Regions from separate parts of the Ferdinandcohnia jepli genome, predicted to be linked through region 1. Evidence: riboswitches for the same ligand, from Rfam matches in the RefSeq annotation. Region 1 holds a riboswitch; each other region holds the start of a gene.
The links. A riboswitch is a leader RNA that binds a small molecule or an ion and turns the genes downstream of it on or off. The one in region 1 is predicted to bind cyclic di-GMP.

Region 1 (7,833 bases):
ACGCCGCCAGAATTGGTAAAAACCGAGATCAGCCAACGATTTGAAGCCTACTACAAATTGGACTTCATTCGAGAAAAAGGGAAAGAAATTGTGTCAGACACCATTGTTCCAGCTTATCGGATCTACCAGGGTGAGGAAGTTTTACAATAAGAATAATAGTATGTGATACTATAAACTTAGATTTTTAAAAGAAATAACAAAACCTGTGGCTAATATAGGCGGCATTTAGAGGTGGAGTAAATGAATATAAAACATGAAATGAATTTCCCGAAAGATGCGATGCGTGTATTAAAAGAAACAAGCCGTACATTTTATATTCCAATAACATTTTTACAAAAGGAATTAAAACATACAGTTGCATGTGCTTATTTATCCTTTCGAGCAATCGATGAAATTGAAGACCATGAAGAACTGAGCAATGAGGTAAAACACTCAATTTTAACGCAGATGAGTGAATTGTTTAAACAACCATTCAATGGTGAGAAGTATTTACAGATTCTTGAGCCAGTAAAAAGTAAACTGCCTGAAGTTACTCTACGTTTAAGTGAGTGGCTCCAAGCGTGTCCGAAAAGTACACTGCCTTATGTGATGAATGCTAGTAGTGAAATGGCATTCGGAATGGCGAAGTGGGCAAAAGCAAACTGGAGCATCCGTACACGTGAGGATTTAGATGAATACACTTATTACGTCGCGGGACTTGTCGGAGTGATGCTTTCAGATCTATGGGAGTTCTGTGCAGGTGTAAAAGCTGATCGAAACCTAGCGATTGGGTATGGTCGTGGGCTTCAAGCTGTAAATATTCTGCGTAATCAAAAGGAAGATTTAGTGGAACGTGGTGTGAGTTTTGTACCTGATGGGTGGACTCGCAATGAGCTGTTTGAATATGCAGACGAAAACTTAGCCAAAGCAGACGAATATATGAAGTCACTGAACAAACAAAGTATTCTACTCTTCTGCCGTCTTCCACTTGCTCTTGCGCATAAAACGTTGAAGGCAATGAAAGATGGACGTGAAAAAATTACACGTGCAGAAGTAGAACAAACGGTAAAAGAAATTCAGATAGATTAAACATTTGAACATTAATAAAGAGAGCTTGGTAAAGTGGGTTTGCCAAGTTCTTTTATAAAAAGTACGTTTCTAGAAAGTACGCATAGAGGTGAAAGTATGTCTGAAGAAATTAATCAGAGAAAAGCAGAACATATTCACATAGCAATGAATGAAAGCGTGACTGGAAAACAGATTACATCAGGATTTGAGAGGGTCCATTTTATACATAATGCTTTACCAGAAATAGATTTTAAAGACATCGCCTTGAATACTACTTTTTTAGATTATCAGTTAAAAACTCCTTTTTTGGTCAGTTCGATGACTGGAGGAGCTGAGATGGCCGAGAGTATTAATCGAAACTTAGCCATTGCTGCAGAGGAAAAAGGCTGGGCGTTGGCACTCGGTTCTACAAGAGCTTTGTTAGAAAGTGATTACTTTCGTTCGTCCTTTCAGCTAAGGGACTATGCGCCAACCATACCTATCATAGCTAACTTGGGTGCCGTACAATTGAATTACGGGTTTGGTGTGGATGAATGTAGGAAGATTATCGAAATCACAGATGCCAATATGTTGGTTCTTCATTTAAATAGTCTACAGGAAGTACTTCAAACGGATGGAAATACGAATTTTAAAAATTTGCTTTCTAAGATTGAAAAGCTATGTCAAGAACTAGAGGTTCCCGTTGGCGTGAAGGAAGTTGGCTGGGGAATTGATGGGGATGTTGCCAAAAAATTATACGATGCTGGTGTGGCTTTCGTGGATGTAGCAGGAGCTGGCGGTACTTCTTGGAGTCAAATTGAAAAACGGAGATTAACAGATGTGGTTCGAAAAATTGCTGCAGAAAGTTTTAGTGAATGGGGAATCCCAACTGTTGATAGTATATTATCCGTAAGAAAACAGTGTGAACATCAGCCTTTGATCGCAAGTGGTGGCATTGTGAACGGAGTAGATGCAGCAAAGGCGATTGCACTTGGAGCAAACATCGTTGGAATCGCAAGAGGTTTACTAAAAGCAGCAACCGAATCAGTTGATGATGTAGTAGAAATGATGGAAATTAGAGCTTTAGAACTACAAATGGCGATGTTTGGGATAGGTGTATCCAGTATTCAAGAGTTACATGAGACACGTCGGTTGAAAATTGATTAAATGGTAGTAGATTTCGTGGTAAAGAGGTAAAATATCTACTATGAATGAGAAGATGCTCGGGTGATTTTTCGCTTAGAGCATTTTTTTGTGTGTTTTTTTGCTTGTGATTTAGTGATTTAAAAGCTTTACGGTTTTTAATTTTAATTTATGGTTTTTAATTTAAAAATACGATTTTTAATTTGGATTTACAGTTTTTAATTTGAATATACGGTTTGTAATCAGGATTTACGGTTTTTAGCAATTTTGACGCAAGTCTGTCTGTAAAGATATCACCAATTACTTATGGCTGTTTAAAATAATTGGTCCATAAATAGCGAAAAAAACAAGAGGAGGATAACCTCTTGTTTGTTCTTTTCTGTTAGAATTTTGCGTTTTAGCTAGCCAATTTAACCAAAAATATAAAATATAGATTGAATGTTTGCTATAATTTTAATTTAGAAATGTATTTATCCTAAAGTAAGTTATTCTCTAATGATATTTTTATGTATACGATGATGTTCATTCAAATACTTACTATTAAAAAGAATAGAAGGAGAATAAATTTTATGAGTCGCTGCAAAATATGTCTTCAACCTCTTGCATATCTTGAAATTCCAGGCATTTGCTCTACTTGTTCTCAAAAATATGAATTGAAAATTACTAGACTTATTAACCGAAACCAAACAATAACAATTAATGAGTTACGTGATTTTTATTGCGTTCAAAAACGTATTTTTGATTATGAGGAACTAAAGAGTATTTTAGATAAATTAATATTATCTCAACATATAGGTGAAAATGCGGGTATCTATTATCTTTTGCCGCTCGGAATAACACTAATTCAAGAAAGTAATAAAGCAACAAAGCCAAGAATTGAGCCAATCTCTAAAGGGATAAAAATTGTATATAAAATAATTGGACATGATAGCAACAATAGCACGTATAGTACTACTTTTGAAATGTCCATGGATAATCAAATATTTAATGAAATAGCAGCAATATATTTCGCAAAACAGCAATTGTCATTAATTTGGGATATTCCTACTAATAATATATTTGCAGAAAAAATTTCTTAATTAAAATTAAATACATAATGTACCTAAATTAATGCTATTTTTGGCGTTAGAGTTACTAAAAAAAAGCAGTGGTTAGTTAATTTTTTGAAAAAGTAAAAACCAGCCAAAAGGCTGGTAATGATATTATTAAGGAGTTGTTGTAGTAGTTGGAAAGATTTGTTCGTATTTAGCATCTAATGCGTCTTTTGCGCTCTCGATTTGAGTATTAGCTTCTTGTGTTAATTGTTCTTTACCATCAGCGATATCAGTTGTTGCCTGAGTATTAGCTTCTGTTTGTAGGTCATCGCTATAAGTCTGAATCTCACCCTCTGCGCGAGTTTTCTCTGAATCATTCCAAGTTCCAAGTTCTGAAGCTATTCTATTTTTTAAAGCTGTCATGAAAGTATCTAATTCAGCTAGGGTTGATGTCTCTTTAGCAGAAGTTGCTTGTGACATTTCTCCTGATTCGCCATTCAATATTTTCGTGAAATAAGAGGCAACATTCGCTAAAAGAGGAGATGAACCAAGGGCTGCGCTTGCTCCTACAAATATTGAACCAGCAATCGCTATAGTAGCGACTTTCTTAGTAAGACTGCTGTTTTTTGTATTTGGCTTTGAGAACTTTTCTTTTCTCGAAGATACGATTTCCATTTAGTAATTCCCCCTGAGATTCTATTATTTGAATCTCCACTTGCTTTATACAAGTGGCAACTGGCTGACATAGTGTTGACTATACACCTTAGTCCCTATAGCTTTGCGCCCACATTTTTCAATGTGTTTGCAATTCATATTAAACAACAGAATATACATTAATGTATAGCAGTAAAATATGGGAATGATAAAAGAGTTCTTTAGTTACGATGCTGTTTTTTTTAACGAAGCGACTTAGTTAAATATGAAAATTGTTTTAATACGAAGCTAAACTAAGGTATAATGATTATTAGTCTAGTCTAAAAGTCTTTATAATGTCCGGTATAAAGCATTGTAGCCCTATCTCTCATGAGGTAGGGTTTTTTATTTGTCTATATTATTCAATGGATGCGAAGGTAACGTTAGGGGAAAAGTCAGATTAAAAGTATTTAGAAGCAATTTTACTTTAATCAATTTGAATCATAAAAAGTATAAAAACCCAGAAATGCTAACAAATCATTCGTGAGTCTTTATTCTATGCACGAGAGTTTAACTTTAAAGAGGATTATTGTAAATAGTATAGAATAATTACTAAGATTAAGTAAAAAGTTAATCTGAATAAATATTGATCTATCACTGTAATAACAGAATACTTTACCAAATATTATTTAAAAATGAAGTTAAATAAAACGACTACCCATTTTATTTATTTCATTATTAATTGTCTAATCGAAAATATAGAAAGTTAATGGAAGGAGTTGAGTCTAAGTGGAGACCCACATTTCGAATACTGTAGATTCGCTTAAAGATGACATTATCCAATTTTTACGGGAACTAATACAGATACCGTCTGAAAACCCTAAAGGAGATTACGAGGAAATTTGTTTGTTTCTGCAAACAAAGATGATGTCCTTTGGATTTGAGGTTCAACTTATAGAAGTTCCATTTGAAGAAGTAAGTAAGAGAAATCTTCAGAAGCCAAGAAAAAGTGTCATTGCCACTTTAAAAGGGAAAGATCGAGGAAAAAGACTGATATTTAATGCACATATCGATACAGTACCTGCAGATGATAATTCTAAGTGGAGAAATGGCCCATTTTCCGGTCATATCGAAAATGGAAAAATCTATGGTAGAGGGGCAACAGATTGTAAAGGGAGACTTGCATCTTACATAATGGCGGCAGTTACCCTGCAAAAAGCAGATATTCCATTTGATGGTGATATCATTATTGCGGCTACATGTGATGAAGAGATTGGAGGAGAATTTGGCGCAAAGTATGTAACAGAAAACAAGATTGTTCAAGGAGACATGGCTGTTGTTGAGGGCTATAGCAATATGATTATTCGAGCAATGGCAGGAATCATGAATCTGAAAATAAGTGTTGCAGGAAAACCTGCACATTCGGGATATAAATGGCAGGGAATCAATGCAATTGAGAAAATGTCAAAGTGCATTGAGGCATTAATGGAATTACAGAGTGAACTGGAAAATGAAAAATCATCGATCCAGGGAATGAACTATACAACTCTAAATATAGGTGTCATTAAAGGTGGTACGAAAATTAATGTGGTTCCAGGGAGCTGTGAGATAGATATTGATTTCAGGGTGATACCTGAGCATACACTAGATGGGGTTTTCTTACGAGTAGAACAAGTGCTCCGTAAGTTACAAGAGCAAGATCATGAGTTAGAAATTCAAATTGATAGATTAAGAGGTTTCGAGACCAATCCTACAGTTGTGGAAGAAAATTCACCTTTGATTACAGAACTGCAAAAAGCAGTTAGGGAAGTCTCAGGAAAAGAATTACCTGTAGTAGGAGTATTAGGTCAATCAGATGCAAGATATTTTATCGAGCAAGGCATACCTACAATTAATTATGGACCAGGGACCAATCAAAATAATCTCCATGGTTTTAATGAGTTCATAGAAATTGATGATCTTATTGAAACGACAAAAGTGTTAGCAACTTTTTCAAAAAACATTCTTCAAAAAGGAGAGGGAATATAATGTCATTTTTAAAACAGGAGAGGATTGCAGCGAAAAGCTTTTTTAAACCATTTATAATCCAAAGTTTTACAGTAAGTAATGATGAACAGACTATTATTTTCAGTAGTAATATAAGTGGGGGATACCACCTTTGGGGGCTTGATGTGAATCATCCATTCCCATACCCACTCACCTCACATAATCAAAATACAGAATCGATTCATGTTAATGAAGATTTAATACTATTTGCCAGTGACCATGATGGCGATGAGAATATGCAGATATATGCAACAACCCTTTTAGGAGGAGAACCTAAACCAGTCCTTGTAAAAGAAGGAACAAAGCATTTTCTCCACAGTACATCCGGCAACAAAATATATTACTCATCAAACAATGAAAACCTACTTTACCTCAACGCCTATGAATACAACTTTGAAACAAACGAAGAAAGATTGTTAAATGTTGGAGAAATAGCGGAAACACACCTGCTTGCAGTAAGTCCAAATGAAACTGCATTTGCTTATATCACAAAACATAATCACTCTCATATGCATGCATTTATTAAAAAAGATAATAAAAAGATACCTATCATCAGTAATCCGGAATTCGAATATCGAGTGGCAGCAGTCCAATTCGTGAACGAGCAAGAGGCATATGTTGTCACGAATTATGGAAAGGAATTTAATTATCTAGCAACGTTTTCTCTTGAAACTGGCGCCCTTGTTCCTATTTTAGAAGTTGCAAACGAGGATATAGTGGAGATTCAAAATAATAATGGATATGTATACTTGCGTACCATAAAAGGTGTCCGAGATAATTTATATCAATTTTCTGTTGAAAATTCACACTTACAAAGAATTGAAATACCAATAGATAGTATTGAACAATGGGTTATTACTGAGAGTGGAACAATTTTTATCAGTGGTTCTACATCTAAAACGCCGGAAAATATTTATCGAAGAGACTATTCAGGTGAATGGAAACAATTAATGGTTAATAGAATACCAGGTATCTCGTATGAAAGCTTAGTTGATTCTGAAATAGTTACATATCTTTCATTTGATGGACAACTTATTGAGGGATTGTTTTTTAAGGCAAAACCTGAAAATCAAAATGGTTATACAATCGTGTACCCTCATGGTGGTCCACAATTCGCTGAGATAAAAAAGCGATATGATAGCCTTTTTCAGTACTTTGTTAATCTAGGATATAATCTCTTTTGCCCTAATTTCAGAGGGACTCCTCATTATGGTACCTCGTTTATGAGAAAAATAGAAAGAGACTGGGGAGGAGGTCCTAGACTAGATATTCTTAGCGGAATTGAGTGGGCTATAGAAGAAGGGAAAATTGAAAAAGGAAAGGTCATCGTTTTCGGTGCCAGCTACGGAGGATATATGTCGTTACTTTTAGCGGGTAGACACCCTGACTATTTTCAGGCATGTATCGATTTATTTGGTCCTAGTAATTTATTTACATTAGTAAATGACACACCAGAGCATTGGAGAGCCAGAATGGATTCGTGGATTGGGAACCCTGTTAGAGACCGCGAAAAACTGATAGAAGATTCCCCGTTAACATATACTGACAACTGGCGTGTGCCTCTATTAGTCATACAGGGTGCAAATGATCCACGTGTAAAACGATCAGAATCGGAACAAATCGTAAACGCCTTACGAGCTAAAAACATCGAAGTTGAATATATGGTATTTGAAGATGAGGGCCATGGATTCTCGAAAAAGAAAAATGAACTATTGGCAATAGAAAAGATAGAACATTTCTTAAAAGCATTTATTTAAATATGAATGATAGACCTCACCATTTATCTTATCAGGCTGGATCTAACAAAGATGGTATGAAGTCTGTCCATATAGCTCTAGAAAATCTAAATAAATATGACGCTATAAATTTCGCTGAAACCTTTAAGACATGAATTCGTATACATAGTAGATGGTCTTATAAGGGGGTTGCTATCTTGTCAAACCAAGTTGAT
Region 2 (7,833 bases), on a different contig from region 1:
AAACATTCTGTTAAAAAAGCAGTAGAAATTGCGGTAGCTAATACAGGTGGAGTTATTTCATCAGCTGGTCTAATCCTGGCTGCTACCTTTGCAGTTCTTATGACACAGCCTATTCAATTATTATTCGTTTTCGGGTTTATTGTTGCAGTAGGTATATTATTGGATACATTCTTAATTCGTGGTGTCTTACTTCCAGGATTAATTGTGCTACTTGAAAAAGATAAAGCAGTAAGTAAAGAGCAGTAACTAGAAAAGCCAGCCCGTGACTTAGGGCTGGCTACTTTGTTTTAACAGTTTAGAATGTATGTAATTTTCAACTTAGTTTCTGGTGTCTAGCTTCAGGCGCCATCGGCTCGAGGTCATAAGCCAATCGCTTCGGAAGGTAAAAAGCACCTTCTGTCAGCGCTTGTCTTATGCTTGTCGCCGATAGGCGGGCGCCTTGGGCTTTTCTAATTTAATTTTGTGCCATCTTAAACTCTAAATAGATTTGGTTATAAATAGATAAATTCTTTTTACCTAAATTCTCGTATACTTCAAGCCTTTCAGTTAGCTCTGGTGATGGATAAAAACGTTCATCGTTAACCATTTCTTCAGGCATATACTGAAGTGCTTCTTTATTCGGTGTAGAGTAACTAACATACTCTGTATTTTGGGCTGCAGCTTCAGCATCCAGTATAAAATTAATAAATTGATGGGCAGCATCAATGTTCTTCGCTGTTTTTGGTATAACCATGTTATCAAACCATAGATTTGATCCTTCGATCGGAACAACATATTCTAAATCTTCATTTTCCCACATAATTTCTGATGCTACTCCAGACCACACGATACCAATTGAGGCTTCTTGATTTTCGAGCAGCATTCTACCTTCATCTCCAACGATTGCTTTAATGTTAGGACTCAGGGAGATGAGTTTTTCTTTTGTTTCTTTCAGATGCTCGGTATTTGTATCATTTAGGGAGTAACCTAAACTATTAAGACCCATTCCGATAACTTCCCTTGCACCATCGATAAGCAAAATCTCATTTTTAAGAGCGGGGTCCCATAGATCATTCCAACTTTTAATTTCCAATCCATCAAGCATTGTAGGATTATAGACAACCCCAACCGTACCCCAGAAATAAGGAACTGAATATTGGTTTCCTGGATCAAAGGGAAGATCCATAAATCGCTCATCAATATTTTTTAAGTTAGGTAGTTTTGAATGGTCAAGCGGTATAAGTAAATCCTCTTGGCGCATTTTATCAATCATATATTCTGACGGTACAGCAATATCATAGGTTGTACCACCTTGTTCAATTTTTGTCATCATTGCTTCGTTAGAGTCAAAGGTTTCATAGATTACTTTAATGCCTGTTTCCTCTTCAAAACGTTCAACTAACTCCATATCGATATAATCACCCCAGTTAAATATCGTCAGGGTATTTCCGCCTGATAGGCCTTGTGACGAATTTAAGTGGTGGATAAGGTAGAGAAGGGCTCCTGAAACAATACTTATTGCTAAGAAAGCACGAACTAATTTACTCATTTTCGTACCCCCAATCCTTTAACATTACTACGTTGTGAGATAAAGTAGTATCCAATGACAAGGATCATTGTAAATACGAACAATAAAGTGGATAATGCATTAATATTTAACGCAATTCCTCTACGAGCTAATGAATAGATTTCAACAGATAGTGTTGTAAAACCGTTTCCGGTTACAAAGAAGGTAACCGCAAAGTCATCAAAGGAATATGTTAAAGCCATAAAAAAGCCAGCAAAAATCCCTGGTGTAATATACGGAAGAATAACTTTAGTGAAAACATCCCAACGGCTAGCACCAAGATCACGAGCTGCATCGAGTAAAGTTGGACTCATTTCCTTTAATTTAGGAAGAACCATAAGTACAACAATTGGTATACAAAATGCAATGTGAGATAGTAACACTGAATAGAAACCGAGCTTAATGCCAACTAACGTTAATAATATTAAGAAAGAAGCACCAATAATTACATCAGGACTAACAATTAACACATTGTTAAGAGATAACAGAGCATTCTGAGTTTGATTTCGTTTTACAGAGTGAATGGCAATCGCTCCGAGAACACCTATTATAGTAGAAATTAGTGCTGATAGTAGAGCTATAACAATTGTATTAAGCACAATTATAAGTAGTCTTGTATCCTGGAAGAGCTCTTTGTACCAATCAAGTGTAAACCCTTCAAAATCATTCATTGTTCCGCCACTGTTAAAAGAATAGAAAACTAAAAAGAAAATGGGAGCGTAAAGTATGAAAAAGATGATTGCCAAATATGCTTTTGATGAAATCGAAAGTCTGTTATTCATATTACGCACCTCTTTTCTTACGGTTACCAGTTGCAACCATAATTAACACCATAAAGATGATTAGGAATACGGCTATTGTAGAGCCCAGGCCCCAATCCTGTGTGACAAGGAATTGCTGCTCAATAGCTGTCCCGAGTGTGATTACCTTGTTACCGGCAATCAGTCGTGTAAGCATAAACAGTGATAAGGCAGGAATAAATACAATCTGACATCCTGATTTTACACCTTGAATGGTTAATGGAAAAGTAACTCTTCGGAACGTTGTCCAGCGTGAAGCACCTAAATCACTTGCAGCATCAACTAGACTTGGATTCAACTCATTTAATGAATTGAAAATTGGTAATATCATGAATGGAATAAAAATATAAACTGAAACAAATATAAAGCTAAAATCAGTAAATAGTAATTGCTGCGAACCAATACCCAGGACCTCTAAAAGGCTGTTTGTTATTCCGTAGGTTGAAAAGATTCCTAAAAATGCATAGGCTTTTAAAAGCAAGTTAATCCATGACGGAGCAATTAGTAGCAATAACCAAAGGTGCTTGTGCTTTGTTTTTGTTAATAAATATGCTGTTGGATATGCAACAACTAAAGAAATAGCCGTTATTAAAAATGCATACCAAAATGAGCTAAGTGTCATTTTTAAATAGATTGGTGTAAAAAACGTCTTATAATTAATTAATGATAAATTTCCCTCTATATCAAAAAAGGAATAGTAGAGTACGAGAGAAATTGGTGCAATGACAAAGATGGCAATCCACAATGCATAAGGGATGATATATAGATTACGAGTAAGCCTATTTTCCATGGCTTTCCCCATCCGTATATGCATCTAAACGTCGGTCGAATTCTTCTTCAGTCTCTCCAAGACGCATAACATGAATAGCTTCAGGATCAAAATAAAGTCCAATTTCATCCCCAACGGTAGCCTTTTTAGTGGAATGTACCAGCCATTCATTTCCGTCTTTATCAAAGCAGCAAATCTCATAATGAACCCCACGGAATAACTGGGAGTCTACTTCGACCTGAAGTTTTCCTCGATTTAATGTTGTGATTTCTAAGTCTTCAGGACGTATTACTATTTCCACCGGCTCATTATCACTAAATCCTTGGTCAACACAGTCAAATGTTTTACCGACAAATTCAACTAGGAAATCTCGATGCATTTTCCCTTTAACGATATTCGACTCTCCAATAAAATCAGCCACAAAGCGATTAATTGGTTCGTCATATATGTCAGTTGGGGTGCCACTCTGTTGGATTTGGCCTTCATTCAGAACGAATATTTCATCCGACATGGCAAGTGCCTCTTCTTGGTCATGAGTAACAAAAATAAAGGTAATCCCTAGGCGCTGCTGTAACTCTCTTAGTTCATACTGCATTTCAGTACGTAGCTTCAAATCAAGTGCTGATAGCGGCTCATCTAGTAAAATTACTTCTGGTTCATTAACAATAGCACGGGCAATTGCAACACGCTGTTTCTGCCCACCGGACATTTCTTTGATTTCTCGTTTTTCGTATCCTGCTAGATTAACAAAGCTAAGTGCTTCCTTAACTTTAGCTTCAATATCAGTATTTTTTAATTTCTTAATTCGTAATCCAAATGCAACATTTTCAAATACATTTAGATGCGGAAATAAAGCATAATCCTGAAATACAGTATTTACTTGACGTTTATTAGCAGGAACTGAATTAATCTTCTTTCCATTAAAATAAACCTCTCCTTGAGATGGTTCAATAAATCCGGCAATTAAACGCAAGATGGTAGTTTTTCCACAACCAGAAGGACCTAGAAGCGTATAGAACTTACCTCGTTCAAATTCAAAACTTACATTATCAAGGACGGGTTGATCAGAATCATATTGTTTTGTTACACCTTTAAATTGAATAATAGGTATATTACTCATGGCGACCCCCTTCTCTACTATTTATCTGTTTAAAATAATTTCAATTCGGCATAATTATACATGAATCGGCAAATAATTCAATAATCTTGCCCATATTTTAAAAATATTGTTTAGGAATAAGTCGGCATCGAGTTATATTTCCTATACGGTTATAATTGACCCAGACTAAAATAAGAAATATAATTATAGTAAACCTAAAGAACACTTTAGTTTGATAATAGAATAAAGTAGGGCAAATTCATTGAAAAATGGAGACGCAAAACTATAGGGGCTAAAATCAATTTAGAATATGCCAGCCAGTTGCCGAGATAAGTCGTATTAGAAGAAACGCAGATTAATCGGTAGAGGATTAGTCTTTTTTTTATACTTTAGTAAAGATTAATATGGTAATATTTACCTATATAACAGCCTGTTAAAATAATAGATTAGGAATCTATAAGAGTGGGAGACGCCACTCGTTTTTTCAAAAGTAAAAAGTAGCTAGATTTTTCAAATGAACTCTAATTTTGGAAGTGATTACAAATGGAGAAAGTGGTCCAAAGTAAAGGAAATCTAAATGTGCTGAAGAAAATTAGTGAATTGCTTGAAAAAGTAGGGACTGAGAAGAGTCTTATCACGCCAGAAATATGTGATTTGTTTGAAAATGAAGCTTACAATGAAGAGCAAAAAGTAACTACAGATAAAGTTTTAAGACAGCTTCATGAAATGAATGAGCAAATAGAAAATATGAACTGGATGAATAAGCATTATCGAATACTGCATGAGTTTGCTCAAATATGTAGTAAAACGTTAAATGAAAAAATCCTACTTCAAAAATCCTACGAAATGGTTTCTCAGGTAATGCCAACTGACTCATTTTATATTGCGCTATATGATGAGGGAGATACACAAGTACAATTGATTTTTATAATGGATAACGGAGAGCTGGCTCCACCAAGTACAGTTGAATTTGGCGAGAACTATACTTCAAAGGTTATCAAGACAAGAGAGATTGTTCATTTAAAACAGCAGAGTCAGTCTCTTGAATATGATACAAAAATGGGTGAAGGGGAAGAGGATACAAGTTCCTGTTTATTTGTCCCTGTGGTAATTGATGACCAAGTGAAGGGTGTTATCTCTGCACAAAGTTTCCGAGACTTTGCCTACCGCAAAGAACATGAAGATTTATTACAAATGATAGGTGCCCAAGTTATTAATTCCATTGAAACAGCACGTTTATATGAAAGAATCTATAAAATGTCAAGAACTGATGAATTAACCGGATTAAAGAATCATCGGGCTTTCCATGAGGATTTAGCAAAGCTAATCCAAAGTGGAAAAGATAAGCTCACATTAATGATGATAGATTCAGATAACCTAAAACAAATGAATGATAACTATGGACATGACATTGGTGATTTATATTTAAAGACATTATCTGACGGAATCAAGTCAATAAGCGGTCCTGATATACAGGGATATCGTTATGCGGGAGACGAATTTATGATACTTATCAAATCTCGTATTGATCGAACCGTCGAAGAGTTATACGCTGACTTGAAAAATTATTATCAAAACCATCCCATTTTGCTGGGTGATGAGAAAATAATAGTGTCAATTAGTTCGGGTGTAGGCATGTATCCTCAGCATGGACCAACGGTGGATTCACTTAAAAAGGTTGCCGATCAAGCACTATACCGTGCAAAAGAAAATGGAAAAAATCTATTGTATATTGCAAATTAAAAATAAAAGCTCATCTTCCTTTTGGGGAGATGAGCTTTTGCTATTAGTTAGTTTATCCCGGTGTAATCGTCCGTAATACTCCCACCTATAAACGTGATGTGAAACGAAGACGTTTAGGGGGAGATAACGGACGCTAACACCCCGATTGGTGAGATCAGGTTTTTCTTAGGGCTTTAGCCCTTAGAAAAATCAATCAGGCTTTGCGTGACTAACAATAAGTGGGGGATGAACAAAACCCCCACTTATTGAAGTTTCACTTTATATGTGCGATTATTCCTTCGTTATCATCTAGTACAAGCTTTATACCAGCATAAGGATCTCTGTTTAGGAATTCTCCAAGCCATAGCCTGATTGCTTCAATTAAGTTAGCCATGATGAGTACTTGTTTTCGGTCTTGTACAAATACTTCCGCTGAAAAGCCATAGTCATCATCATACATTAATTCTACTTCAACTTCTTCTGGCTTTACTTGTTTCTTCAAGCCAATATATACGCAAATAGCGTTAATAATTTCTTGTTCAGAAAGAATTAGTTTCTCCATGAATTTTCCTCGTTTTTCTTTTTCCTTACTAGATTGAAAATTTTACGAATAACTGAGAAAAGAACATAAATAGCAATAATGTTAATCATTAATCCAAAGAAAGAACCAAGTACACCCATATTAGACAGCAGGCCGCCAAATAGGAAACCAGCAAGTCCACCAAGCATTAGGCCTTTCATTAATCCACCAGACATAAGTCCACCTTTTGGTGTTGTTGTAGTCGACTTATTCGTAGTAGTTGTATCTGTGTTTTTTTTCTGTTGGAAATTGGATTTATTTTGGTTACCTATATTACTGTTGAAACTCTTTTTACCTGACTTGTACCCTTTTGCTTCAACGGTTGTTGTAGAATCTTGAAAAACAAAGTTGCCAACTGGTGAAAGGATAAGGGATAGTGCTACTATAGCTGCAAGAATTTTTTTCATGTTTTTATTTACCTCCGTGGTGTATGATTAACTAGAATAGATAGGTATTTCCTTTCTATTCTACTATATATACGAAGTAAATATTAATTAGTTTCGCTTTTACTAAAAAAATGACCTGGTAAATTATGCTTGATCTATTTCATAGCTTTAGTCAATATAGGTGTGAGGAATATCTCATCTATGAATAGCAATTTGTTATAAAATATACACTGACAAGTAATGTTCGTATCAAGGGAGGTTATGAGTATGAATAAGGAAATGGCATCTGCTCTAGTAGGTAAACAAAAGATATCATTACTTATTGCAGATATTAAATCCTTACTAAAAGCAGGTGTCTTACTTGCAAATGTACTTCCCGTATTTTCAGGTTTTTGGTTAGCGATCTACTTCTTTAATGTCTCAATTGTGGATTACTGGGGAGTCTTTTTACTAACCATGTTGGGAAGTACAATGGTTATGGCGGGAGCACTGATCATTAATAATTGGTTTGATGTTGATATAGATACAGTAATGGAACGAACAAAAAAAAGACCCACAGTGACTGGGCATTTTACACTGCGATTTGTTTTACTATTGGGTATTATATTAACTGCTGTTGGATTTATTTTATTATTTTTTACTACAACAGAGGCAGTAATATATACGTTCATTGGTTGGTTTACGTATGTAGTTCTTTACACAATGTGGTCAAAGAGAAGATACACCTTTAATACCATTATTGGTAGTATTTCAGGTGCTGTATCTCCTTTAATTGGGTGGACTGCAGTCGGAAGTAGCCTCCACACTGTTCCTGCCATTTTATTCTTACTGTTGTTTATTTTTCAGATGCCTCATACGTATGCAATTGCGATGAGAAAGCATGCTGAATACAAGGCAGCAGGAGTAGCGATGCTTCCGGTTACAAAGGGTT
Region 3 (7,833 bases), on a different contig from region 1:
TGTTTCACAATGGGCAATGGAATTAAATCAAAAGTTCTATATACCTGCTGTCCAACAAAAGAAAAGTTATATGTGGGAGCAGTATGATGTAGTTGTTTCTTCTATTGATACTGCAAAACGCAGCCCACACCGAGAAATCGTATATGAACAGGATTATGACCTCATTATTATCGATGAAGCTCATAAGTTAAAAAATAACAAAACCAAAAACTATGAATTTGTTCAAAATCTAAAAAAGAAGTTTTGCTTATTGTTAACAGCAACTCCTATTCAAAACAAAATTGAAGAGATTTTTAATCTTGTATCCTTACTTAAGCCAGGTCACTTAGGGAATCAGTCTTATTTTGATGAACTATATGGAAAGAAAAAGAAATCCATTGAAGACCATGAGCATTTAAAGGAATTAGTGAATAAGGTGATGATTCGAAATCGCCGTGATGATACAGGGATTGAGTGGACGAAACGTAGGGTTGAAACTGTACCGATTGAATTCTCTGAAACTGAACAGGAATTATATGACGCAATTACAGCCTATCGTTCAAGCTTTTCACCATTTGCTTCAAGCATGTTCTCTATTTTAACTCTACAAAGAGAAGCGTGTAGTAGTCGTGAAGCCGTTTATTTCACACTGAAAAAGATGCTAGAAAAAAAGAATGAAGACGGTGTTCAGGTCCCTCAGGATTTGGTTATGGGACTTATGAAAAAAGTAGAACAGGTGTCTCAAAATTCTAAGGCAGAAAAAGCAGTTGAATTAATTAAACAAATTAATGATAAGGTTATTATTTTTACAGAATATCGGGCTACACAGATGTATTTACAATGGTTCCTTCAACAGAACGGAATATCATCGGTCCCTTTCCGTGGTGGCTTTAAGCGTGGAAAGAAAGACTGGATGAGAGAATTATTTAAAGGGAAATTTCAAGTGTTAATTGCAACTGAAGCAGGCGGTGAAGGTATTAACCTGCAATTCTGTAATCATATTATTAATTATGATTTACCTTGGAATCCGATGAGACTTGAGCAACGGATTGGTCGTATTCACCGTCTTGGACAGGAAAAGGATGTTCATATTTATAACTTCGCCACAAAAAATACAGTTGAAGAACATATTCTGAAGCTTTTATATGAAAAAATTAATTTATTTGAACGAGTTATTGGTCAGCTAGACGAAATTTTAACGAGATTAGATATTGGAAACATTGAAGACCATATCCAAGATATCCTTCTACGGTCTCGTAGTGAAGGAGAAATGAAAATTAAGATGGAAAACTTAACTTCAATTATTAGTTACGCTGAAGAAGATGGTGGTGAACAGCATGCAGCAACAGGAAATCGTTAACTTTCTCGAAAAATACTTTGTATCCAACCATTGTGAAATTCTCGAGAGACAACAAGGTTATATGACAGTACAGTTAACAATTGATTTGGATAAACAATTGATGAATCGACCTTTTTATTGGACGTATGTAGAAAAAACAGGTGGAACACCAAATCCAATGAAACTCACTTTAATCACCGACCGAGACAAAACAGCAGATGATGTGAAAGGTGACTTCATTCATTTCGGGGCACCACGCTTGCACCAAATTTTCGAATCAACAAAACAACTTGCAAGCTATATCAGGTTGTATCAACAGACAACCCCAATGATGCAGGGAAATACCCCGCTTTATCCATGGCTAGGCTTAAACGTGAAAGTTTCCTATAAATGTGACCGTAAACGCGATATATTACTGTCACTTGGGATTCAGCTTATTAACGGCAGTATTGTTGAAGAATTCCAAGAAAAGCTTGATAAGCTTGATTTAAAACCAAAGATTCCAGATTTAACATATACAATGTCACCGCTCATAAAACCACAGAGTGGCCTGAATCGTCTGCAACAATATATCCGTGGTTTTGTTGAGAGCCAAGAACATACATGGGCAGATGATGCTCGCAAGCGTTGGGATGAGGACTTGGCCCTATTAAATTCATTTTATGAAGATGTCGAAGAAAAGCCCGAAAGCTACAAAATTGAAAAAGAAGCATTACGTGAGCAGTATGAACCAAAAGTTATTGTCGAAATCATCAATGGTGGATTGTTCTATTTATGTCAAAACGCCATATAAATCTAGCCTATCTCTGTTTTAGGGGATAGGTTACATTTTTTTGTGGGTTATTTTAGAAAAAACGTTCGACAAATCACTTATAAATAGTTGGAAAAGCTACAAAAACAGGCATGACTTTCGACCTGTTTGTTAACTTCTGCTATTCAAAAGTTTACAAAGACTAGGTCGAACCTCCTTCATTTCGAGGTAATTCTACATAATAGCGGATAATAAACGCTTTTTCTTCAACAGAAATGGGAATTGCCTTAAGTTTTAAAAATATTTTGACATCGACATCCTTCTACAGAATGTTTTTATTTGTTCATTTATACTTCTAAATGTAATACCAAGGTTCTATACATATATAGACTATCGTTTTAGGTCAGTCAGCTGGGTTTCGAACAGACAAAGGCAAACCTATTGAAAGATGGGGACGCAAAGTCACAGGTCTAAGGTTGGAGTTTATTTCAATTACGATGGCTGGACTGCCTGGAATACTAATGTATTTTGGGAGGTTAATGAAAAGTATGATGAAACGAATTAATGAGGAACTAGATCAGGAATGGGTTGACTTAATTTTGGAAGCACTAGAAATGGGAATTAGTGAAAATGAAATTAAAGCGTTCTTTATTGAAAAAGCTGACGGACTAGATACGATGATCGGTTAAGTTTACATCTTGCCACTCCGTTTCTGTTATCACGGTGCCTTTTTCGTGAAAAAATTGTTGAAAATCGTTCGTCATACAAAACAAACTTCTTCATTATATGTTATAATCATATATGAAGGAAGGTGAACGTAATGATTGGCCAACGTATCAAAACATACCGATTACAAAGGAAACTATCTTTATCAGAATTAGCAGAGAGAGCTGGAGTAGCGAAATCATATTTAAGTTCTATTGAGCGCAACCTCCAATCAAATCCTTCTATTCAATTTTTAGAAAAAATCTCTTCCGTACTCGGAGTTTCAGTTAATATACTACTCCATGAAGAAGGTCACGAAGCAAAGATAGAAGAGCTTGATTCTGACTGGGCCCAGCTTGTTCAGGAAGCAATGAAATCAGGAGTCTCAAAGCAAGAATTTAAGGAATTCCTTGAATTTAACAAGTGGAAACAATCTAACAAATAAAATAGCACTTCAGGAAGATGAAATGGGAAGTTCATCTCTTGAGTGCTTTTTTTATTTATAACGGAATGTTAGGCTTTTTCCTTCTAGGGTTATCAGGGATCCGTCTAAGTAATCCTCCAAGTTTAGAGTATATATTTTTGTAATAGCTCCTGTGAATAATATAAGAAATCACGATAATACCTATTGTATTCTTCACCAGGTCAAAAGTAGACGTAGATCTAAATGGCACATAATATTGATGTATCTCATCTAATACGCCATACAGAAAAGCTATCAAAAAGGCTCCGATCTCCTTTTGTATATTTAAATTTCCAAATGTAAGAAACGCAATAATTAACAGGAAATATAGAATTGCAAATTCAAATAAATGGCCTATTTCAAGTATTGCACCAAGAAACAGAAAAACAGGTATGCCAATTTTTGAATGCATACCCTCAAACGAGCTTGGATTAAAGGTACTAGACTGAACCCAGATCCAAAACATATACAAAACAGGTAAAATTCTCAAAACAAAGCAAAGAGCTAATTTTATCATATAATACCTACCTTTAATATCTAAAACATTCAAATAATATAATCATTTTATACATATTTTGTAATGAGCATACATTTAACTTTTTACAAACTCGCCCCCATTTGCTTTCCAAGCAAATGACTAAACATTCCTCGTTTGTCTTTGGCTAATTGGTGAAAACCACCTTGCTGAATCACTTCTCCTTGATCTAATACAATTACCTGATCAGCGTTACGAATAGTAGATAAACGGTGTGCAATAACAATGATTGTCATTTTTCCTTTTAACCGTTCGATTGCCTCTTGTATTTTCGACTCGTTTTCGGTATCTAATGCACTTGTCGCTTCATCCAAGACTAATATAGAAGGATTACGCAAAATTGCTCTAGCTAATACTATTCTTTGGCGTTCTCCGCCAGATAGTCGAATACCACGGTCACCGATAAGAGTATCAAGTCCATTCGGAAGCTTCCGCACAAATTCAGCAGCAGATGAGAACTCAAGTGCCTCCCAAATCTGTTGTTCACTTGCGTTTTGATTAATAATTAATAAATTATCTCTAATGCTTACATTAAATAGGAAAGGGTCTTGAGGAACATAACTAATTGATTTTCTCAATGCCATTACATTTGAACTTGATAATGGTTGACCATCAATCAAAACCTTCCCAGATTCATGTTGGTTCAGCCCCATCAATAAATCAATCAGAGTACTTTTCCCAGCCCCAGATCGCCCAACTACTGCTGTCATTTGGTAGGAAGGGATATAAATATCTATCCCTTTTAATGCATATTTTTGATCACCCTCGCTGTATTTAAAAAACACATTTTTACATTCTATACCTATAGCAATTTTGAGTGGCTCTTGCTCAATATCTTCGACTATTTCTTTAGCTTCCAAACAATCCTGTTGTAGTTTAATAACAGCTTTAAGCGCTGGTGTTATTGTTGCCATTTGCTCCAAACCAGCTTGAATCCCAGTAATACGTGGCCATAACCTAGAGAAAATTGCAACGATCAGTAATAATTGCGCAACTTCGGTATTGAAAAATGTTACTGAAAAGTATATAAATACAGCTATTAGAATGATGGAGGCAACTTTATAATTAAATTGGGATAACGATTTGAGCTTAGAATAATTAATTTGTTCATCATGTAGCTGTTTCGTCATAGAACTATACCAATTAATCCGTGATTCTTCCAAATTGTTGCTCTTAATCTCTTTTATACCGTTAAAACTATCCGTGATTCCAGCAAGGTAACTCTGGCCGAACTGCCAATTCAGTTTACCTAATGCTCTTGATTTTTTAATAAAACTATACGAGCAGAGAGTTAAGAGAAAACCACTTAAAAGAACAAAGAGTGTAATCTTAGGTGAAAGGATAAAAGCTACGATAACTTGTATTGTTGTAAAAATAATAGCAGTTATAAACTGTAGGAATGTATTTGTTCCTGCACTAGCCTGTGCAATCTCGGCTGTTAAAGAATTAATAATATCTGACTTTCTCTTTTTTAAAAAAAAGTTCCAGTTTGAATATAATAATGCACTATACGTTTCAATTCTGAGCTTTCTGAAAAATCCATGTTGAATTTTTGTATTTTGAATGGTTAGATACCGATGGATTAGGTTTTGGAGAATTCCTACCACCACAAAGATTATAAGAATAGAAGTGAAACTTAGTGTTTCTACTATTCTATTCAAATACTCAAAAATAAACGAGGCAGATGAAAGATTACCAAAGTCCATACTTATAAGCCCACTAGAGGTAATTAATGGGATTAGCATGATAATCCCAATACCATCTAGTAAGCTAATAATCATCATAGCTAGGAGGTTTACATAGAGCTTCTTGCCAGCAAATGTACTTAGTTTTTTATAAAAATAGAGAATATGTTCCACTTTTTAACCTCCAATTAATTCAAGGAATACTTCTTTGTTCTCCTCCAAAGTAAGAGAAACGGTCGTAAGACGAAATATAAGAAATGCAATCTATTAGGTAGTGGCAAGGTTTCAACATCAGTATAGTACGGATAGAACGTGCTAAGAGTATGGATTACCTTTTGTCTAAGGGTCATTAATGATAACAAATGTTTTTTATGATAGTCTGAAATTTCTTGGGGTAATGGTTCAGAGTGTAAGTTGACCATTTTTTCAATATAGAAAATGGCCTGTTGCGCTAATGTGAATGGTCGCTTTCCTGTTGTTAAAGGCTCCAGTTGATGAGATAAACCTTTACTACCAAGTAATTGTGCGCTTAAAACCAATGCTTGGCCTGCAATATGGTTACATTTATATTTTCTTACATGGCGAGTTAGTGACACCCAATCTATGTCTTTCTTTACAATTTGTTGAATATCTGTAAGCCATCTAAGACGAGACCAACCATGTCTTGCTCCGTGAGTTACAAGAAATAAAAATAAATCCTCTATTCCTAAAATATAGACAGGAAAACTTGTTGTTGAGTAGATTCTTTTTCTCTTCCATAAGTCGGAAAAGCTGGGTTCCATACTTGGAGCTGGATTTAATCTCCAATGAATTTCAAGTTTGATACCCTTAGATGGATGAAAGTAAGTAAAATGATGGTGTCTCCATTTCCAGTCATTCAAAACCGATTGAATGTATTCATCTTTCTCATATCCAGCTCGTAAGATAAGTTCCTCAGCCTTCTGCAGATCTTCAATTGGAATAAGAACATCTAAATCCCCGGATGTACGCAGGGATAAATCACCATACAAATCTGTAGCAAGAACTGGCCCTTTTAAAAATAGAGGATGTATCTCATTTTTTAGAAATAGTTGACTAACCTGTTCCATCTCACCGCATAATTGCAGCATCTTAAACGTATTATTTCGATAATAATGCGAAAGTTGTTGCATGATATTATCTGGAACAAGCTTTTCTTCAAGACTTTTCAATTTTGGAAAGATGAATGGATATACTCGATGGTGAAGAGCTAATTCCATCAATAGTTCCCAATCAATATTATCAAACAAAGCTCTCTGATTAGGTGGAAGGGTTACCACATCTTCCCACTTACAAATCTCTAAAAGAAGTAGAGTTTCACGTGGTATATTTGTTAAATCAAGTTGATTTTTGATATTCATTGTTTTCTCCCTGTAATCCAGTAGTACTAATTCGTTTCGCAAATTTACCCACTACCGTGAATTTCTCCATACCGTCAGCACCGGAAACATAGAAGGTTCCACTGCGTAACCAAGCGTGTGCGATCATGTTTCCATTCTCATCCCTTGCTGTTCCTAAATAAAGCGTACTTTCAATTTTTCGACGTTCTAACATCTTCATACCTGCAATTGCTTTTACTAAACACTGACTCTCCCAAAATGTATAACCACTCATAATATGAATGGCATTTGATATGTTTTTTAGATTTTTGATATCATCTTGTTTCTTGAAATAAGAGGTTTCCTGCATCGGATCTCCTAATGAAGGAACAACCTTTGAAAAAGGTATTGCTTTTAAAAAACGGGCCCAAGCCAACATAAAATAAGCTTCTATAAATAGAGTTTTCGTACGATTATTAGAAGATAAAAATAGTATTAGACTTTTTAAAAATTTCATATCATATCCTCACATTGTAGAATTCTAATTCGTAATCTCAATTAGACCTTCCTTACTAAGACTCTCTAGAAAATCAACTACTTGTTCCTCACATTCTTTTGAATCTACATCGAAACTAGTAACTAACTGGGTTACTATCTCTTGTACTGATAACGGTTGAGACATTAAATCCCAGATTTCCCCACCAATTTCACCTAGATTAAAATATTTCCCACGGGTAACACTTAACATTACCTTTTCACCACCCATGTCGCTAACGATATTTCCCTTAGCTTGAGTTACCACTGAATTTACAGTAATATCTTGATTTGTAATCATTTAAGTTGACTCCTTTTTAATTGTTGATAATATAAGATCCGCTAAATCGTGTGCAGTGAATTGAGTTGTTGGCCTTTCAAGTCTGTATACATCTACTTTACTCGCAAGATTAGTCGTTGTATGAAAATGCCAATCAAATAACCCTAATGGTTCAAGAAGAAAATTACGATAGGTATGAGTAAACAGGGTTTGTAATCGTGCAAG
Region 4 (7,833 bases), on a different contig from region 1:
TAAAAATTACAAATAAAGTGGGAACAGGTAAGTTAGTTTTAGGAAGTGTGGCTTTTACTGTAATAGGGTTAATAGGGTTTGCATTAACACAAAACTACTTTTTGTTACTAGTTTTAGCATTACCTTTAGGTTTTGGTGCCGGTGCAATTGACACATCTGTAAATGACTATGTTGCTGCCAATTTCAAGGCGCATCATATGAATTGGTTGCATGCGTTTTGGGGGGGAGGAGCAACGTTAGGGCCGATTATTATGGGGGTCACATTAAGTAACCATTTTTCTTGGAGACACGGATACTTGATCATTGGCGGAATACAGCTGCTGCTTGTTATCATCCTTTTCCTTACTCTTCCCCTCTGGAAGCAAAACGAGGGTAAGAAAAAACTAGCCAATGAATTAGATGAAAAGACAAGTTCTACTCGTGAAATACTGAAACGAAAAGGTGTTATTTTTTCTCTATTATCCTTCTTGGTTTATGTTGGTCTAGAAGGTACAATTTTTTTATGGGGAAGTAGTTATTTAATAGAGGTAAAATCGTTATCAGCAGTATCCGCTAGTTTCATCATATCTGTGTTTTTTGCTAGTGTAACGGTGGGAAGGATTATTAGTGGATTTATTACATTTTGGGTATCAAATCAAAAGCTACTACTATTGAGTCAACTATTGCTTATGATCGGAATATTTACAGCTGCTTTCGGAACAAGCAGTGTGTTGTACGTCGGATTTTTGCTGATTGGACTTGGATGTGCTGCCATTTTTCCAACCATGATGCATGAAACTCCAAGAAGGTTTGGAGAAAGAGATTCGAGTGCAATTATTGGATTTCAAGTAGCTTCCGGTTATGTAGGAATAACCGTATTACCTCCTCTAGTAGGAGTAGTGTTTCAGAATTTGAGTATGAATCTATTTCCGTTATTTTTAGTTATTTTCACCCTTCTTTTACTTGGAGCTACCATTGTAATTGAGAAGGGTAGTACTCTTAAAGCCTCTAAGTACTGAAGATAGTTTATCTATCTTCTTTTTTTCTCAGCATGGTAATTTTAAATAGGTAAAATGATAGAATAAATTTAATAGAGTTTATGGGGGGGAACTATGAAACGCATTTGGCTAGAGGAAAACGAATATGGGAAATTGGAACCGTTATCAGATGAGGTTATACAAAAGGCAGAAGAGCGACTGAACGTTATCTTACCAAGTTCTTACATAAGTATTTTGAAACAACAAAATGGCGGGGGACTTACGTCCAATGCTTATCCGACCGATGTACCCACATCGTGGGCAGATGACCATGTAAATGTTGACCACTTATTTGGAATTGGCTTAGGTGAGGAAAAAGGAATCTTAGAAAGTAAATATTTAATAAATGAATGGGGTCTACCGGAGAATATTGTGCTCATCTCTGGAGAGGGACATTCCTGGATAGCGCTTGATTATAGGAATTGTAAGGTCAATCCACCTGTTGTTTTTATAGATGCTGAACAAAATCAAGAAGTAAGATTAGCAAACCATTTCGAGGAGTTTTTGAATGGGCTTGTTGTTTACGGTGAAAATGAAGAAAACAATTTACTAGAATCAGTCCCATCAGAACAGGCATTATATGAGTACTTCGCAGAAATTGATGATGTGATAAAAAAGGGAACACCAAAAGAAATTGACCGTCTATTTACAAAAGTTCTCTCAACAACCAACGAATTGATCCGTTATATGGTTGAAAAAATGAGGCAACATGAAAAGCCAAAAGTCCATTTTAATCTACTTCTTTTCCTATCATGTTGTGCGGAAGGTGACAATCAGGGAATCTTGGAAGATGACTATCTGTTTGATGTTTTGACCGATTTTACTAAAAGTATGAATAAAGATGTTAAAGAGTTTGCTGTTTTTTCCTTAGAGCAATTACAAGGCAGGCTGAACAAATATATATAAGAGGTGGATAAATTGAGGAGTAAAGTTGTTAAGTCAAATAATACAGAAATATTTATCAATGAATATGGCCGACAAGATGGAGAACCATTATTTCTCTTACATCCTGGAGGAACAAATGGGTATGTATGGTTAAAGCTAATTCCTTTTTTTGAGCTAAAATATAGAGTGATTGTGATGGATATGCGTGGTCATGGTCAATCTATGGTTGCAAAATCAGGTTACGCTATGGAGAATCAAGCAAAAGATATTATTGGGGTTATGGACTATTTAAATATTAAACAAGCACATTTAATAGGTAACTCACTTGGAACTGATGTTGCTGTACATACTGCAGCTAATTTTCCGGAACGTATAAAATCACTAGTTAATATTGATGCTGGAATGCTGAATTTCATTGGGCCCAATGGAGAAATGGAAGGTACAAAAGAAGAATGGGTCAACAGGAGCCTAAATCGTAAACTACTAGATTTTAATTCTAGAGAAGAATTTTCAATGTTTATTAAGGATAATTATAGTGAGTGGGGAGAGGAATATGTTGAACTAACATCCAGAAATATACCTCTTCGTACTTTGCCAAACGGGAAAGTTACGCATATGTTACCAGTTGAAATAAATGCCTTATTAATGGAGGCGTGGTGTGATATGAATTTTGAGGATTGCTATCCAAAAATTACATGCCCAGTCTTATTTATACCAGCAACAGCTGAGAATAAACTCTCTGAAAAGTTAGCAATGATTGAAATATACAAGGAATATCTACCTTCGGTTGAAGTAGTTCTGATTGAAAATACGTCACATATTCCATTATGTAGTCATTCCAAAGAATTAGCTGTTCAAATAAATCAGTTTTTAGAGAAAGTTGAACTTCTTTCTTAGTCAGAATGTGAAATGGGTACAGGTCCCGTGTGTTCGTGCAAGGAATCTGTCCCGTCATATAACAAATCGTTTTCGTCAGCAAAAGCTAGCTTACCCCCAATAATCTTTATAAGAGGGGGACCATTAAAGATGGTTATTTATTGTTGGAACCAAATTCTTAAAATAAGGCTTTACAACAAAATCTTTGGCACCAATTTTTATTGTCTCAACAATTAAGGATTGTTGACCCAAAGAAGAACACATGATTACTTTAGCATTCCCATCAATTAGCATTATTTCCCGAAGGGCATGTACACCATCAAGTACTGGCATTGTAATATCCATAATCACTAAATCTGGTGAATTACTTTTATATTTTCTAATTGCATTTACACCATTTTCAGCTTCAATAATATTGGAATATCCTGAATCACTTAAAAGCCTCTTCAACCATGAACGCATAAAACGAGAGTCATCAACAACTAAAATTTTCTTCATGTTAAAACACCTTTACTCTAAATTTTAGGCAAATAGGAAAGGTGATGTTTATGTAGTTTTTCGGGGATGTCCCCGGCAACCCGGCTACCATGACTAAAAATGTTTTAGGCCCGTGGCTTTGCGTCCTTTACTTTCGTAAAATTTGCCTATAAATTATTTTACCATACTTAAATTTGTCGATAAATGTGAAAAATATGTCAAAAGTTGTCGGTTTAGTAAACTTTTGCAGTTAGAGTGTTAAAAAAATAATAGTAGAGTTCCAAACAGTAAGTGCAGCTAAGTTAATAGTTTGGAACAACATTCTATGGGGAAGAAAGTATCTTTCTATTAATATATATAGTGGGGCGAGGGACCTGTCCCTCTGACCCAATTTTGATCAGTTTCCAGAGATACCTGGGGAATGTTTAAACGATTTAACAAAATCTACGAGGCAGGCTTCACATAAGTCGAATTTCCATCTTTCTTCATCATACATTGACCCGTATGCAAAAGTTATGTTGAATGCATGGTAGAGTTCCTCTTCGAGACCATATTCAGTTAATTCATCCGTACGGCCACATTTATTGCATGTTATCGAGGTAGGGATTTTTTTTGTTACTTTTATTTCTTTAAATTGTTTCATAGTTTTCATCTCCTATCATTATGCGCATGATACTATTACATACTTCTAGAATATCTACTGAAAAACCTTCTTTCAAATATAGTGATTGCAAAATGTAACGATTTGTTTCTCACTTACGGTGCGGTTCCGTATCAGAAGTAGGTTTAAAAATTTATAAATAGTAAAATAACAATTAAGGATTGAAAAGCTGTTTACTTTAAAAATTTGGGTTAAGAAACATGTGCCTATGTCCCAAAAGGAGTTGATGATGAATGGAGTTTTGGGAAGCTAGTTTTATTGATAAGCAGACGATGTGGGGGTTTGAGCCTACGGATTCTGCCATATTGACTAAGGACTTTTTTCTTAAGAAGAGTGTGAAGGATATTTTGATACCGGGTATTGGATATGGTAGAAATGCTAAGGTTTTTATTGATAATGGGATACATGTGACTGGTATTGAGATTTCTAAGACAGCGATTGAGTTGGCGAGAGATAATGGGCTTGATATTCCCATTTTCCATGGCTCGGTAACTAATATGCCTTTCGATGACCAGCTTTATGACGGCATATATAGCCATGCACTACTTCACTTATTGGATAGAGACTCTAGAGATAAGTTTATTAAAGATTGTTATGATCAATTAAAGCCTAATGGATATATGGTTTTTACAACGGTTTCTAAAAAAGCGCCAATGTTCGGTAAGGGCAAACAATTGGATAAGGACTATTTTGAAATTATGGATGGCGTCAAAATGTATTTTTATGATTCAGACTCCATCAAACAAGATTTCGGTAATTATGGGCTGGTTGAGTTCTCGGAGATTGATGAACCGAGTAAGGACAATAAGAACAAACTTCCTATAAATTTCTTAATGGTAAAATGTAAGAAAGAATTGCATACATAATCAAACAAAAAGCCTTAATCCTCGCTGAAGTTGCTGAGGATTAGGCTTTTTTGGATCTGTTTTTCAACAAGTTAATTATAATAAATAATAAAACTTTATTGTAAAACGATAAATATTATGTTAAAATCAAACCGAAAATAGTTAAGCGAGGTGCTTTTAATGAAACGAGGAACAACAACCTTTTTAAAGATAGCTGTTATTCTTATAGGAATTCCAATTCTTGCTCTATGTATATTTGGTTTACCCCTAATAGCTAAGGATGCAGCTGAAAGTAGTTTAAGGATGGCTTATGTGCTATATGGGATATTAGGCATTATGTATGTATCGGCAATCCCTTTCTATCTTGCTCTATTCCAAGCTTTTAAACTTTTAGGATATATTGACCAAAACAAAGCTTTTTCAGATCTATCTGTTACAGCTCTAAAGAAAATAAGAAATTGTGCTACAACAATCAGTATTCTGTATGTGATTGGTTTGCCGCTTTTTTATATCGTGGGTGAGGTGGATGATGCCCCAGGTGTAATTTTAATCGGAATGGTCTTTACTTTTGCTCCAATGGTTATAGCTGTCTTTGCTGCGGTTCTCCAAAGACTTTTACAAGAAGCTATTAGAATAAAATCAGAAAATGATTTAACGGTCTGAGGTGAACATAATGGCGATTATAATAAATGTTGATGTAATGTTGGCGAAAAGGAAAATGAGTGTAACAGAGCTTTCAGAAAGAGTTGGCATAACGATGGCAAATCTTTCTATATTAAAAAATGGTAAGGCAAGGGCAATCCGTTTAACAACTTTAGATTCCATTTGTAAGGCTTTAGAATGTCAACCTGGAGATATCTTAGAATACAGAAGTGATGAAGAGCCAATTAAGAGGGGCCAATGAGACTGAGACTTTACAGGTCAGCAGATTTGAACAAGAAGTATAGTAACAATATTTGGGGAGGCAGAACATGTCAATCAAATTACCTTTTTTCATTACCAAACAATCAGAAGAATATGACTACCCTGAAGATCATACACCGGATCATATAGCCATCATTATGGATGGGAATGGACGCTGGGCAAAGAAGCGGGGTATGCCCAGGGTTGCTGGACATAAAGAAGGGATTTCTACCGTTGTAAAAATAGTCAAGGCTGCAGTCAAATGCAAGGTAAAGGTGTTGACACTCTATACGTTTTCAACGGAAAACTGGAAACGTCCCAAGTCAGAGGTAGAAACGATTTTGAGACTTCCTAAGGAGTTTTTACATATCTATTTACCAGAACTTATGGCCAATAATGTACGCATTGGGGCAATCGGTGATATGGACATTCTCCCGACCCATACACGTGAAGCGATTGAGTATGCAATTGAAAGGACACGTGAGAATGATGGTCTTCTGCTGAATTTTGCGCTAAATTATGGAAGCAGACACGAAATTCTCAGAGCTATGAAGGAAATGCTCATGGATATTAGCGATGAAAAATTGTCACTGGATGAATTGGACGAACAGAAGTTTTCAGGATATCTAGATACATCAGCTCTACCAGACCCGGATCTGCTTATTCGTACCGGTGGTGAAAAACGCCTAAGTAATTTCTTGCTTTGGCAGCTCGCTTATACTGAGTTCTGGTTTACTGATGTGTTATGGCCTGATTTCTCAGAAAAGGAATTTCTGCAGGCAGTTGGGGAATTCAGAAATCGAAAGAGACGATTTGGCGGAATCTAAGACGTTGTAAGGAAACGAAAGCTACATTTGTCTAACACCTATAAGGAAGCGATAGTCCATATAAAGGGCTATCGCCTATTTTAGTTGAAGCATAAAACGCACTATTAAAAAATAATTTGGCCTGAATTACTAAAATTAAAATCATGTTTTTAATATATAAGTTAAATATATTTATTTTTTTAATGAAATATATTTATTTTTTTAATTTTAGTATTTAGTTTTTAAATTAATTGATTTATAATCTAATTATAAATAACAAAAGGAGAGAATTATGGCTTATCCTCTTATATCGGTTTGTCCTGTTTGTGCGAAACAGTTAAAGATAACAAAGCTACAGTGTACACATTGTCATACTACAATTGAAAATGAATTTGAACTCTCTAATTTTGCAACTCTTAGTAAGGAACAACTTAGTTTTATTGAAACTTTTTTGAAATGCCGAGGAAATATTAAAGAAGTTGAAAAAGAACTTGGAGTATCCTATCCAACCGTACGTGGGAAATTAGATGACATTATTTCTTCTCTTGGATATTCCACCTCTAAGAAGGTTGAAAAAGTTGATCAAAAAAAGGTAATTTTAATGCTGGAAAAGGGCGAAATAACAGCTGAAGAAGCTATAGAAATATTAAATGGGGAGGAATTTAAATGAGTGACGAAATTTCAAGAGTATTAACAATGCTTGAAGAAGGGAAGTTGAATAAAGAGAAGGCTGCGGAATTAATTGATGTTCTACAAGGAAAAGGTAACCAAGATCTAAATAAACAGACATCAACTACTTACTTAAACAAGATGCTAAAAATTCGTGTGGCTTCTGAGGATGGAGACAATGTAAATATTAATTTGCCAATAAAACTACTTAAAGCTGTTTTAAAGGTTGGAACAAATGTTGCAAAAATGATTCCTGAATCTGAAAAATATGTAAAAGATATCGATGTTGAACTTCTAATTGAGGCTATTGAAAATGAAATGGACGGACAAATTGTAGATGTTACCTCTTCAAATGGTGACAAAGTATTAATTGTAATTGAGTAATATGATGAAGATAAAAATTAAAGTAAATGCCAGACGATTTGTTATTCCAGTCCCATATGCTTTCTTACATCTAAGTATTAGAATTCTTACCTCCAAGAGAGTCTTGGATATGGTAAACCATGCAATTAAAAATAAAGCACAGAAAAGTTTTCAAATACCGTATATTAGTAAGGATGATTTGAAGCCTTTAGTAAGAGAACTTTCAGAGCAAAGAGGTCTTACGTTAGTTGAAACAATTGCAAAAGATGGAACAGAAGTTACTATTCGGTTATAAAGCACAATTCCTGTACTGGAAATGTGCTTTTTTCTTT

Region 2: linked by a shared signal. The riboswitch ahead of AB3M96_RS08745 (sensor domain-containing diguanylate cyclase) and the one ahead of AB3M96_RS16430 (hypothetical protein) in region 1 are both predicted to bind cyclic di-GMP.
Region 3: linked by a shared signal. The riboswitch ahead of AB3M96_RS02035 (anti-repressor SinI family protein) and the one ahead of AB3M96_RS16430 (hypothetical protein) in region 1 are both predicted to bind cyclic di-GMP.
Region 4: linked by a shared signal. The riboswitch ahead of AB3M96_RS00065 (response regulator) and the one ahead of AB3M96_RS16430 (hypothetical protein) in region 1 are both predicted to bind cyclic di-GMP.

The regions. Positions count from the first base shown of each region.
Region 1 covers NZ_JBFOKR010000015.1:30,902-38,734, reverse strand. Annotated here, with positions in the region: gene AB3M96_RS16450 (coiled-coil domain-containing protein) at 1-150, shown strand, start outside; gene AB3M96_RS16445 (squalene/phytoene synthase family protein) at 241-1,068, shown strand; gene fni (type 2 isopentenyl-diphosphate Delta-isomerase) at 1,165-2,193, shown strand; gene AB3M96_RS16435 (hypothetical protein) at 2,739-3,248, shown strand; gene AB3M96_RS16430 (hypothetical protein) at 3,375-3,878, opposite strand; cyclic di-GMP riboswitch class I at 3,931-4,020, opposite strand; gene AB3M96_RS16425 (M20 family metallopeptidase) at 4,626-5,864, shown strand; gene AB3M96_RS16420 (S9 family peptidase) at 5,864-7,639, shown strand; gene AB3M96_RS16415 (hypothetical protein) at 7,816-7,833, shown strand, end outside.
Region 2 covers NZ_JBFOKR010000007.1:50,395-58,227, forward strand. Annotated here, with positions in the region: gene AB3M96_RS08720 (MMPL family transporter) at 1-246, shown strand, start outside; gene AB3M96_RS08725 (ABC transporter substrate-binding protein) at 455-1,528, opposite strand; gene AB3M96_RS08730 (ABC transporter permease) at 1,525-2,328, opposite strand; gene AB3M96_RS08735 (ABC transporter permease) at 2,330-3,136, opposite strand; gene AB3M96_RS08740 (ABC transporter ATP-binding protein) at 3,126-4,235, opposite strand; cyclic di-GMP riboswitch class I at 4,457-4,543, shown strand; gene AB3M96_RS08745 (sensor domain-containing diguanylate cyclase) at 4,758-5,957, shown strand; gene AB3M96_RS08750 (YxcD family protein) at 6,211-6,498, opposite strand; gene AB3M96_RS08755 (hypothetical protein) at 6,486-6,923, opposite strand; gene cyoE (heme o synthase) at 7,170-7,833, shown strand, end outside.
Region 3 covers NZ_JBFOKR010000002.1:5,545-13,377, forward strand. Annotated here, with positions in the region: gene AB3M96_RS02025 (DEAD/DEAH box helicase) at 1-1,339, shown strand, start outside; gene AB3M96_RS02030 (YqhG family protein) at 1,317-2,111, shown strand; cyclic di-GMP riboswitch class I at 2,491-2,583, shown strand; gene AB3M96_RS02035 (anti-repressor SinI family protein) at 2,618-2,758, shown strand; gene AB3M96_RS02040 (helix-turn-helix domain-containing protein) at 2,890-3,219, shown strand; gene AB3M96_RS02045 (VanZ family protein) at 3,275-3,703, opposite strand; gene AB3M96_RS02050 (ABC transporter ATP-binding protein) at 3,838-5,631, opposite strand; gene AB3M96_RS02055 (nucleotidyltransferase domain-containing protein) at 5,646-6,836, opposite strand; gene AB3M96_RS02060 (lasso peptide biosynthesis B2 protein) at 6,814-7,311, opposite strand; gene AB3M96_RS02065 (lasso peptide biosynthesis PqqD family chaperone) at 7,336-7,629, opposite strand; gene AB3M96_RS02070 (HPr kinase/phosphorylase) at 7,630-7,833, opposite strand, start outside.
Region 4 covers NZ_JBFOKR010000001.1:7,057-14,889, forward strand. Annotated here, with positions in the region: gene AB3M96_RS00050 (MFS transporter) at 1-998, shown strand, start outside; partial or broken gene AB3M96_RS00055 (SMI1/KNR4 family protein) at 1,092-1,556, shown strand; gene AB3M96_RS00060 (alpha/beta fold hydrolase) at 1,935-2,798, shown strand; gene AB3M96_RS00065 (response regulator) at 2,922-3,275, opposite strand; cyclic di-GMP riboswitch class I at 3,347-3,432, opposite strand; gene AB3M96_RS00070 (hypothetical protein) at 3,652-3,897, opposite strand; gene AB3M96_RS00075 (class I SAM-dependent methyltransferase) at 4,149-4,781, shown strand; gene AB3M96_RS00080 (DUF2975 domain-containing protein) at 4,941-5,423, shown strand; gene AB3M96_RS00085 (helix-turn-helix domain-containing protein) at 5,434-5,664, shown strand; gene uppS (undecaprenyl pyrophosphate synthase) at 5,732-6,490, shown strand; gene AB3M96_RS00095 (DUF2089 domain-containing protein) at 6,762-7,139, shown strand; gene AB3M96_RS00100 (SHOCT-like domain-containing protein) at 7,136-7,522, shown strand; gene AB3M96_RS00105 (hypothetical protein) at 7,527-7,796, shown strand.